Alloacidobacterium dinghuense: one gene and its partner. The protein of the gene in region 2 binds, or shares a complex with, the protein of the main gene of each other region. Links are inferred from orthologs where the notes say so. Each region holds a gene or a part of one and is shown on either strand. Other genes may lie near its edges.

What was found. Proteins that work in one complex are often made in the same cells at the same time.
Region 1: the proteins of ccmA (region 2) and H7849_RS03315 are in contact, whole or in part, in a solved structure (PDB 8CE8), measured with the Escherichia coli proteins. The link is inferred for Alloacidobacterium dinghuense from one-to-one orthologs.

Annotation. Positions count from the first base shown.
Region 1 is NZ_CP060394.1:801,699-804,695, reverse strand. It holds H7849_RS03315 (cytochrome c biogenesis protein), read left to right. Parts: upstream 1-1,145; coding sequence 1,146-1,850; downstream 1,851-2,997. Other genes in the region: H7849_RS03305 (hypothetical protein), read left to right, coding at 2,569-2,997; H7849_RS03310 (RNA polymerase sigma factor), read left to right, coding at 2,064-2,588; H7849_RS03320 (hypothetical protein), read right to left, coding at 817-1,020; H7849_RS03325 (Gfo/Idh/MocA family oxidoreductase), read left to right, coding at 1-695. UniProt on the Escherichia coli protein: Required for the export of heme to the periplasm for the biogenesis of c-type cytochromes.
Region 2 is NZ_CP060394.1:1,882,439-1,888,454, reverse strand. What follows is about bases 1-2,723. They hold ccmA (heme ABC exporter ATP-binding protein CcmA), read left to right. Parts: upstream 1-892; coding sequence 893-1,555; downstream 1,556-2,723. Other genes in these bases: H7849_RS07605 (VOC family protein), read right to left, coding at 2,706-2,723; H7849_RS07610 (heme exporter protein CcmB), read left to right, coding at 2,028-2,699; ybaK (Cys-tRNA(Pro) deacylase), read left to right, coding at 1,552-2,031; H7849_RS07625 (cytochrome c maturation protein CcmE), read left to right, coding at 388-843; thiC (phosphomethylpyrimidine synthase ThiC), read right to left, coding at 1-237. In the rest of the region: more of H7849_RS07605, read right to left, coding at 2,724-3,077; H7849_RS07600 (ferritin-like domain-containing protein), read right to left, coding at 3,193-4,065; H7849_RS07595 (SDR family oxidoreductase), read left to right, coding at 4,302-5,045; H7849_RS07590 (hypothetical protein), read right to left, coding at 5,153-5,947. UniProt on the Escherichia coli protein: Part of the ABC transporter complex CcmAB involved in the biogenesis of c-type cytochromes; once thought to export heme, this seems not to be the case, but its exact role is uncertain. Responsible for energy coupling to the transport system.

The sequences.
Region 1 (2,997 bases), 1.1 Mb from region 2 along the record:
ATCAGAATCGGCGCTGGGATGGCGATTTCAAAACCGTAGAGAAGATGCTGGTCAGCGGATTACTCGGGCGGCTGGTCACGTTCGAATCACATTTTGACCGTTTCCGGCCTGAACCGCGACTCAGGGGCTGGCGCGAGAATGGCGGTCCTGGCGGGGGAACGCTTTTTGACCTGGGTTCACACTTAATTGATCAGGCACTCACCCTGTTCGGTAATCCGGAAAAGATTTTCGCTTCCGTGCGGATCGATCGCGACAATGGCGTAGTCGACGATGTGTTTGACATTACTTTGTTCTATAAGCGGCTTACTGCTTATCTCCGCGCTTCGACTCTCACGAAAGCGCCGGGAGCCCGTTTTACCCTGCACGGCACACAGGGCAGCTTTGTGAAGTTCGGGCTGGATCCCCAGGAAGATCAACTGAAGGGTGGCATCCTGTTTGATGCGCCTGGTTTCGGTCAGGAGCCGGAAGAGGCGTGGGGCAAGTTATACATGGAAGGAGCCGCACCTGAGAGGGTCGAAACCGAGGTAGGCGATTATCGCGGTATCTACGCGAACGTTCGCGATGCGCTGCTGGGCAAGGCAAAGCTGGTGGTTGCGCCGGAGCAAGCCTGGCGGACAACGAGGCTTATCGAACTGGCGCGCGAAAGCAGCAGCGAGGGACGCGTATTGCCTGTCGACCTCAGTAATAAGCCTTGACTCATCCGGGACCTTAGACACAGACATTGCCGTCTTCTTGGAGAAAGCCCACGGCTGGTTGACGCTCCTGCTCGCCGTCACGAATCGTATAGCGAAGATGCCGTTTGCGCCTTGCTCAGGCTTACTGGCGATAATAGTGCAGGAGCTGCGCGGCGGAAAATGCCACCAGCCATAAACCTGCTACCAGCGACCCGATGGTCATGACCCATCTGCGGGCCCTGTGCTCATCTGGGTGCAATGCGCGTTTCGTACGGGTAAAAAAGGTGTGGCCAAGAAGCCCCATACCAAGAAGAACAATGCCGATAATGAGAGTAACCACTGCCATGGCCAAACACTGTACTCCCTTTGCGTAACGATTGGAAAGTGGAGAGATGGACTCCTTCAGACGGAACGACTTATGACGACTGACGCGTTACACTGGTTGGGAATCATCCTCATCAAGGATCGGAAATGAAGCTGTTTCGCTGGCTATGGGTTGCTCTCACGCTCGGCCTACTCGCCCAGGGTTTTCGTGTGGCCATGTTTGTCGTCCCTCCGGACAGTAACCAGGGCGAAATTCAGCGGATTTTCTATTACCACGTCTCCGCCTGGTGCGGAATGAGCGTCTTTTTTGCCATCAATCTTCTGGCTTCGATCGCGTACCTCGTCTATCGCAACAGAAATTCCGTTCGAGCCATGAAAGCGGATGCGCTGGCAATTTCGACGGCAGAGATGGGCGTGGTTTTCTGCACCGTCGGGCTGATCACAGGATCACTGTGGGCGCGGCCGGTGTGGGGCATCTGGTGGACATGGGATGAGCGGTTGACTTCGACGCTGGTCCTTTACCTCATTTACGTCGCCTATCTGCTGCTGCGACGCTTTGCCGCAGGCCCGCAGATGCAGACGTTGGCCGCAGTGATGGCGATCTTTGGCTATGCCGATGTGCCCATCGTCTATATGTCGACGCGCTGGTGGCGCACGCAGCATCCCGCTCCCGTTTTCTTCGGTGGGCCGAATGCCGGGCTTGATCCCAGCATGTTGCCTGCAGTGTTTTGGAATCTGGCGGCGTGGCTGGCGTGGGGCGTCATGCTCGTCGCCTTCCGTTACGGTGTCGCTGTGCGTGATCAACTGAAAGAGCAACAGGCAGCGCTGCGCGCACTGGAAGCGGCAGGGTAACCACTATGAATCCAATGTTTCATCGCCATCTTGTGCTGGCCTATGCTGTCACCTGGGTCATCCAGCTTGGATATTTCGCCTACGTGGCGCTGAAGTGGCGATCCGGCCGGAACTAGCTCTTTCGGCGCCATTCACTCAGAGCATTTCAAAAAATATCTGAACAGCCTTCCTGCCTCCACCGTCTTTGCGTGTGAATGGGAGAGTTGAGCCAGCTTGGCAAAACGGGATGATGCGAAGTTCACGGAATGTGTCCGGCGCCACTCCCGCCTTGTCTTTCGCGTCGCGTATGCCGTGCTGCGTAATTCCCATGATGCCGAGGACGTGGTGCAGGAGGTGTTCTTGAAGCTCTACCGCGGTAATGCATGGGATGGCATGCGAGACGAAAAGGCCTATCTGGCCCGCGCGGCCTGGCGAGTCGCTCTCGATCACCTGCCGAAGCACGAGCCTGCACATGAGGTGGGCGAAATTGAGATTGAGTCCGGCCGCCCCAGCCCAGAGCAGACCGCGCTCGACGCCGACCTGCAACAGAAAGTGCATCGCCTGATCGATGGGCTGCCCGAAGAGCTTCGGCAGCCGCTCGCGCTTTCAACCATTCAAGAGTTGACCTCGTCCGAAGTTGCGCAGCTTCTCGGGATTCCGGAAGGTACAGTGCGAACGCGTGTGCTCCGCGCGCGCCAACTGCTACGGGAAAAGCTGGCTGCGCTGGAGGGAAAGAACCATGCCGCTCGACACGCCTGAATTCGAAGCCGAAGTGGAGCAGGCGATTGCCACCTACGCCGATCCCCGCGACGGCGGCCATCCCCCGGCGCTGACGGCGCGAGTTATGGCTGCGGTGGAGGCCCGACGCCGGAAGCATCGTTGGTGGCTGGGCATCGCTGTTGCTGTTCCCATGCTTAGCTGCCTGATAGCGGCGTTGTTCTACAGGCAGCAAGCTGAGACTCGGCCTCAAGTCGCAAACAATCCATCCGTTGCATCGAGCTCAACTCCCGTAGTCGTCCCCAGACAATCTTCGGCCCCAAAGTTGGAGGTCGCGCAACATGGGACGGCTCACCACAAGCCACGCGAGTTGCCTAAACTTGACCAATTCCCTACCCCTTCGGCTCCAACCGAGCAGGAGCAGTTGCTCATGCAATTCACAGCGCATGCA
Region 2 (6,016 bases):
GCCGGCGGCGATTTCGTCGCGGATGAGCTCATCCGAAACATTCTCACGCTTCGCCACATATTCCATTTCTTCGGTTATGCGGCCCTGTCGCGCAAAATGCATCTGCGAGACATTCGTATCGCCGGTGCGCTCGACTTCAGCCTTGCGGTTCGCGATCCATTCCGCACGAGGTTGCAAAATTTCCTGTGCCGACTGCACATCAGAGTTGGTTTGAGTGCCGTTACCGTTGCCGCTCATATATACCTCGCAGATGGAAAGGAGTGATTTCCGACTTAGATGATGAATGAATGCAAGAAGAACCCTGAAAAGCGATTATAAACATCGTGAAACTGCTTTGATCTCTTAAAGGTAGATCGTTTCTGAATCCGCAGTAAAATAGTGACAGCTATGAAGAGCACCAATCAGGGCACGCGCATCGGCATCGCTATCGTAGTCATTCTTGGCGCCATCATCTACCTTGCAGTGAGCGGCGTTCAGGCCAACAAGAGCTACTACGTCACGATTCAGGAACTGCAAGGGATGGGTAACAAGGCTTATACGCGCCATTTGCGCGTTGCTGGAAATGTGCAGCCCGGCTCCATCCAGCACAAGGGCTCCGACGCCGATTTCGTGCTCGTTGAAAACACCCGCACGCTTCGCGTTTCCTACAAGGGCGATGAGCCGCCGCCGGATACCTTCAAAGACAATTCGCAGGCTCTTGCCATCGGCACCTTTGGACGTGATGGGGTATTCCACGCGACGCAGTTGCAGGCCAAGTGTGCCTCGAAGTATGCTCCGCCCCCGCCAGGTCAGGCTCCGGCGGCCACACCCGCAAGCACGGCATCGGTCGTTCCACCTCGGTGACGCGGGAATCAGGCTTATGGGCCCTGAGCCTGTAAACTGATTTTTGCGCATGTCGATCACCGCACAACTGGAGACCGTCTCGAAGCTCTACGGCACATTTGCCGCGCTGCGCAAGGTTTCGCTCACCCTCGAAGCGGGTCGCTGCTACGTGCTTCTTGGAGAAAACGGCGCCGGTAAGTCTACCTTGTTACGCATTCTCGCCGGATTACTGCGGCCTACATATGGAACGGTCAAAGTGCTGGGAACCGCTTCACATGACGCGCGCGATCGCATTGGCTATATGAGCCACGCTCCGATGCTCTACGACGAATACACGGCTGTGGAGAACCTTCGCTACTTTGGCGATCTTTATCGTGCAAAGGTATGCCTGGTGCCGGAAGAGGCTTTGCGCTCCGTTGGCCTCGATCCGGCGCTTACTCGTCCGGTGGGGCAGTATTCACAAGGGATGCGTCAGCGGGCAGCGCTGGCTCGTGTTCTGCTTTCGAAGCCGGATCTGCTACTGCTCGATGAGCCTTTTTCCAACATGGACATCGGCAGCGCGCACCAGATGCTCGATCTGCTGGCCGGAATCAAGGCCGAGCAGCGGACGATTGTGCTGACGACGCATCAGCGCGAGCTAGCCGAGCCGCTTGCGGATTCGCTGATTACGTTGGTTGCGGGCAGCTTGAGCGCGGTCGTTGAGAAACCACAGAGAAGCGCGATCCACGCATGAAGACCAACGCCGCCCGCTATCTCGACTCTCTCGGTATTCAATATGAGCTGCGTGAATACGAACTCGATAGCGAAGACTTCTCCGCTATTCTTGTCGCGGAAAAGATTGGGCTTCCGCCAGAGCAGGTTTTCAAGACGCTGCTCTGTGTTACCAGCGACAAGGAGCACGCCTTTGCCGTGGTTCCCGGCAATGCCGAGCTCGACTTCAAGAAGCTCGCGAATGCTGCGGGAACCCGTAAGGCCGAAATGGTTTCTCTCAAAGAGATTCAGCCGCTCACGGGCTACATTCGTGGTGGTGTCACCGTCTTTGGCGCTAAGAAGAACTTCCCTGTCTACGCCGACGAGACGCTTGAGCTTTTCGATGTGATCTCCGTCTCGGCGGGAACGCGCGGCACCCAGATCATTGTCTCGCCCGTCGACTACATCCGCGCATCCCACGCTACGCTGGCTGATCTCACAAAGGAGCACGCTTCGTGAAGGCTCCTTACTTTGTTACACATTTGTTGAAAGACCTGCGGCTGGAGTGGCGGTCGAAGGATGCCATCAACTCCATGCTCTTCTTTGCATTGCTGGTGGTGGTGCTTTTCAGCCTGGCCTTTGATCCGACGCGCGAGTCTTCGCGACAGATTGCGGGTGGAATACTCTGCGTTGCTACCATGTTCGCGTCGGTGTCGGCGCTGAATCAGGCGTGGGCGCGGGAGCTGCGACATCAGGTGCTCGACGCGCAGCGGATGACGCCAGCCCCAGCGGCTTCGCTTTTTCTGGGCAAGGTGCTGGCAAATTTTCTATTCGTAACGGTAGTGGAGTTGATTCTTGCGCCGGTCTTCATCATTTTTTACAACCTGCACGCCCTGGGAAACGGCTGGCTGCTGGCGCTGGTTCTGCCGCTGGGGACCTGGGCTTTGGTAGCGAATGGAACATTCTTTGCTGCACTCTCCATTCGCACACGCAACCGCGAACTGCTGCTGCCGCTGATTCTCTTCCCGCTGTTCATTCCAGCGCTGCTGGCGATGGTCCTCGGCGCGAGCGCGATCCTTACGGGCGAGTCAGATCCGGGGCTCTGGATCAAGTTGCTGGCTGGCTACGATGTGATTTACACGACCATCTGCCTCCTGCTTTTCGAGATCGTCCTCCACGCCGAATAGCTGGCCCTAGCTCTGAGGCGGCTCCTGATAAAGACCGACAACATTGCCTCCGGGATCACGGAAGCGCGCTGTGATCTCGGGCGCGTCTGCTCCGATGCGCTGCACAATCTCGCAGCCATTCGCCACGACGGCATCGATGGTTGCAGCGACGCTGTCCACCCAGATGTAGATCATAAAACCTGGCTGCGCGGCGGCCGGACGTCCCGTGACCCATGCGCCACTCACTTGGCCTACTGCGTCATCGAAAGCCGTGGCGCCATCACCTCGTTGCCGGATTTGCCAGCCAAAGACCTTGCTGTAGAAATCAGCCGAGCGTGCGACGTCAGTTGCGGGTATTTCGATGTAGCAGATTTTTCCGTTGGCGAGTGTGGGTGGCATGCTGGCTCCGAAATACTTGACGACAACGTTTTAGCACGCTCACGCGCGCTAGCCCAATTCAGAAAGCGACAAAGGCCACGCCGCGCATCGTGGCCCTGTCTTCCGCCAGCCATCATTAGCAACCTTTAAAAGAAATGAATTCGCCCAGGGGATTCGGCAGAACCGGATTGAACGGCTCGAACGGATACGATTTGGAGGTATCAAATCCAGCCTTCTTGGCCGCAGTTTTGTCGACGAAAGGCATGAGTGCGGCAAGTGCCTGATTGATGTTGGTCCAGCATAAGGTTCTTTCATAGCCGTTGTTGTTAGGGGGATCGACGCTCTCTGCTACTCCCTGAGCGCCGGTGATCATCTCAATTGGGCCGGCGTCCTGCGCCGCCACGCCGGGGCCTATAACGCGTGCCAGCGTGCGATGATCGCTCTCGATGCCCATAATGCGTGCCGCAGTCACACGCAGATGCGTTGTGCTGAAATTGCGCACGCCCACCAGATAAGCAGCAATGAATGCATCTTCCAGCGTAACGAGCGTGTTCAGTGTCGTCTGCGCGTCGGCAAACATCTTGGGCGGATAGAAGAAAGAAGTGAATGGGGTGAACTCGTCAGTGACCTCCTGCTCCAGCAGGTAGTGGGACATCTCTTCCTGCAGAGCAGCCATCAGGTAGCCCTGATCGTCGGATTCAAGCCTTGTGAAAAACGGCGCGGTATTGATGATGTTGGAATAGGTTGTAACCGCGAGTGCCTCGGCAACTTCGGCAGCAACCAAAATGTCGTGGTCGCCCTTCTTTAACGAATGAGGACCGAAGCGTTCATCTCTTGCGTCTGCATCGACTTCCTGGCCGGAAGCAGCGCCCAGACCGACGAGGCCGCTGAGTGCAACCGCACTTGTGGCTCCGGCAATTGTGGCGCGCTTGAAAAATAATCTACGTGACATACCGGATGAGCCGTCGCTGGCCGGGATGACGATTTCGGTATCTTTGGACAGATTCATGATCCAGTCTCCTAGGGAGGGATTTTCCGGAGAACTGGAGCGCATCCTGCGGATGTTTTTCATGGGCCCGATCACGGCGCCCAATTCCCTGGCGTTTTTAGTACGCCTGCAAGTGGTAAGTGGATTGGCAGAGTAAAGGTTTTTTTTGATGAGCCGTCTGATTTTCATTGAACTGATTCGTATGAATCCTATTTCCTGTTGCAACATCTGAACACTGAGCAGGAGGGCCTAATCAAATGGCTAAGGAAAAGAAGGTTGCTTTTATTACCGGTGGAAACAGGGGCATTGGCCTGGAAACTGCACGTCAATTGGGGAAAGGTGACGGCATCAAAGTTGTGATCGGATCCCGCGATCTGGGGAAGGGACAGGCGGTCGCTAAAGAATTGCGCGCAGATGGCGCCGACGTGGACGTTATCCGCTTCGACATCACTAAGCCAGCCGACTACAAAGAAGCTTACGATTACTTTGACAAGAATTATGGCAAGCTTGACATCCTTATTAACAACGCCGGCGTATCGAAGGAAACATTCATGGCGCCGAACAACACGAGCACAGTCACGCAAGCCGTCCTGCGCGAAACATTCGATACGAATTTCTTCGGCACCATTGAATTAACACAGGTTCTGTTACCGCTCATTAAGAAGGCTCCGGAAGGCCGTATTGTGAATCTTTCGAGCATCCTCGGATCCCTCACTTTGCACGCCGATCCAGATTCGCCTATCTATGGCGCCAAAGCCTTGGCATACGACGCTTCAAAGGCCGCGCTCAACGCATTCACGGTGCATCTTGCGCATGAGTTGCGCGACACAAAGATCAAGGTGAATTCGGCACATCCCGGCTGGGTTAAGACCGACATGGGCACAGATGCGGCGCCCATGGAACTTCCAGACGGCGCAAAAACAAGCGTCCAGCTCGCCACGCTGGCTTCCGATGGTCCGACAGGCGGCTACTTCCACATGGGTGAAGCTCTACCCTGGTAATTTGCTTGGTGAACGCGGAGATTTCGCTATTTTCCGTGACTACCCGCAGAATCAAGGGGAGAGTATTCAGGATCAGCCGTGTCTCCCCGCCGTTTTACCTAAAGGTTTCAGCGATACCAGTAATCGCCTTTTGACTGAGCGCTCTCTGGTGGACCATGCCTGCCCCAATTAATCTTTGACCGCCCTGCGCCATAAGCATTCACAAAATCTTTCGGTGCAGAGAGCGGACCCCTTCCGCTAAATAGATTCATCGGCAGTCCAACTTTGTACGCATCGTTTCCAGTAGATCGATAGCCACCTGATTCATTTGACCAGCTAATGAGCACACCAGCAGCGCCTTCACCCATGCCACCGAATTTCAGTTCACCGGCGAACGCTACTTGGCTGGCCATTTGTGCAATAAAAGCATGATTGACCCCCGTGCTCGGAAGCGGACGTATCTCGATACGTCTAAACGTGGGCCCGATACGGCATTCGCCATTAATCATAATGACAAACGGCACAACGCCTTTCGGCTTTTCCGCTCGAAAAGGGTTTCTCGGGCCCGGTCTTGCCGTCGCAGCCTGACCAACTAGAATCGCGGCCTTTGCCTGCTGGTCAAGAAGGAAATACGGGAAATGACCTAAATTCGAAAAATAGCGAATGTATTTCAACAGGCGATCAGTTGTTCCCGCCGAGGTGCCTCTCAAATCAAGAAAACCATGACCTCGAAACGGTTCGATACGGCGCGCATCTTCCTCGCTCCACAAACCGCAAGTTTCGAGCAGTTTGGTCGTTGAAAGTCCAGCGAGCAGATCCATAACAACAGGCCTGTCTGCGATCGGTATCGTCGCCCATTCGGGTCCGGCGAATGGGTCTCTTGGAAGCGGAGGGACAGGCAAGGAAGGAGGAAACGAGCTCATAAAAGCTCTCCTTACTTTAGAGCGACGCCAGTATAAGTCATCCAGCCATTTCCCGCTAACCGAGACACA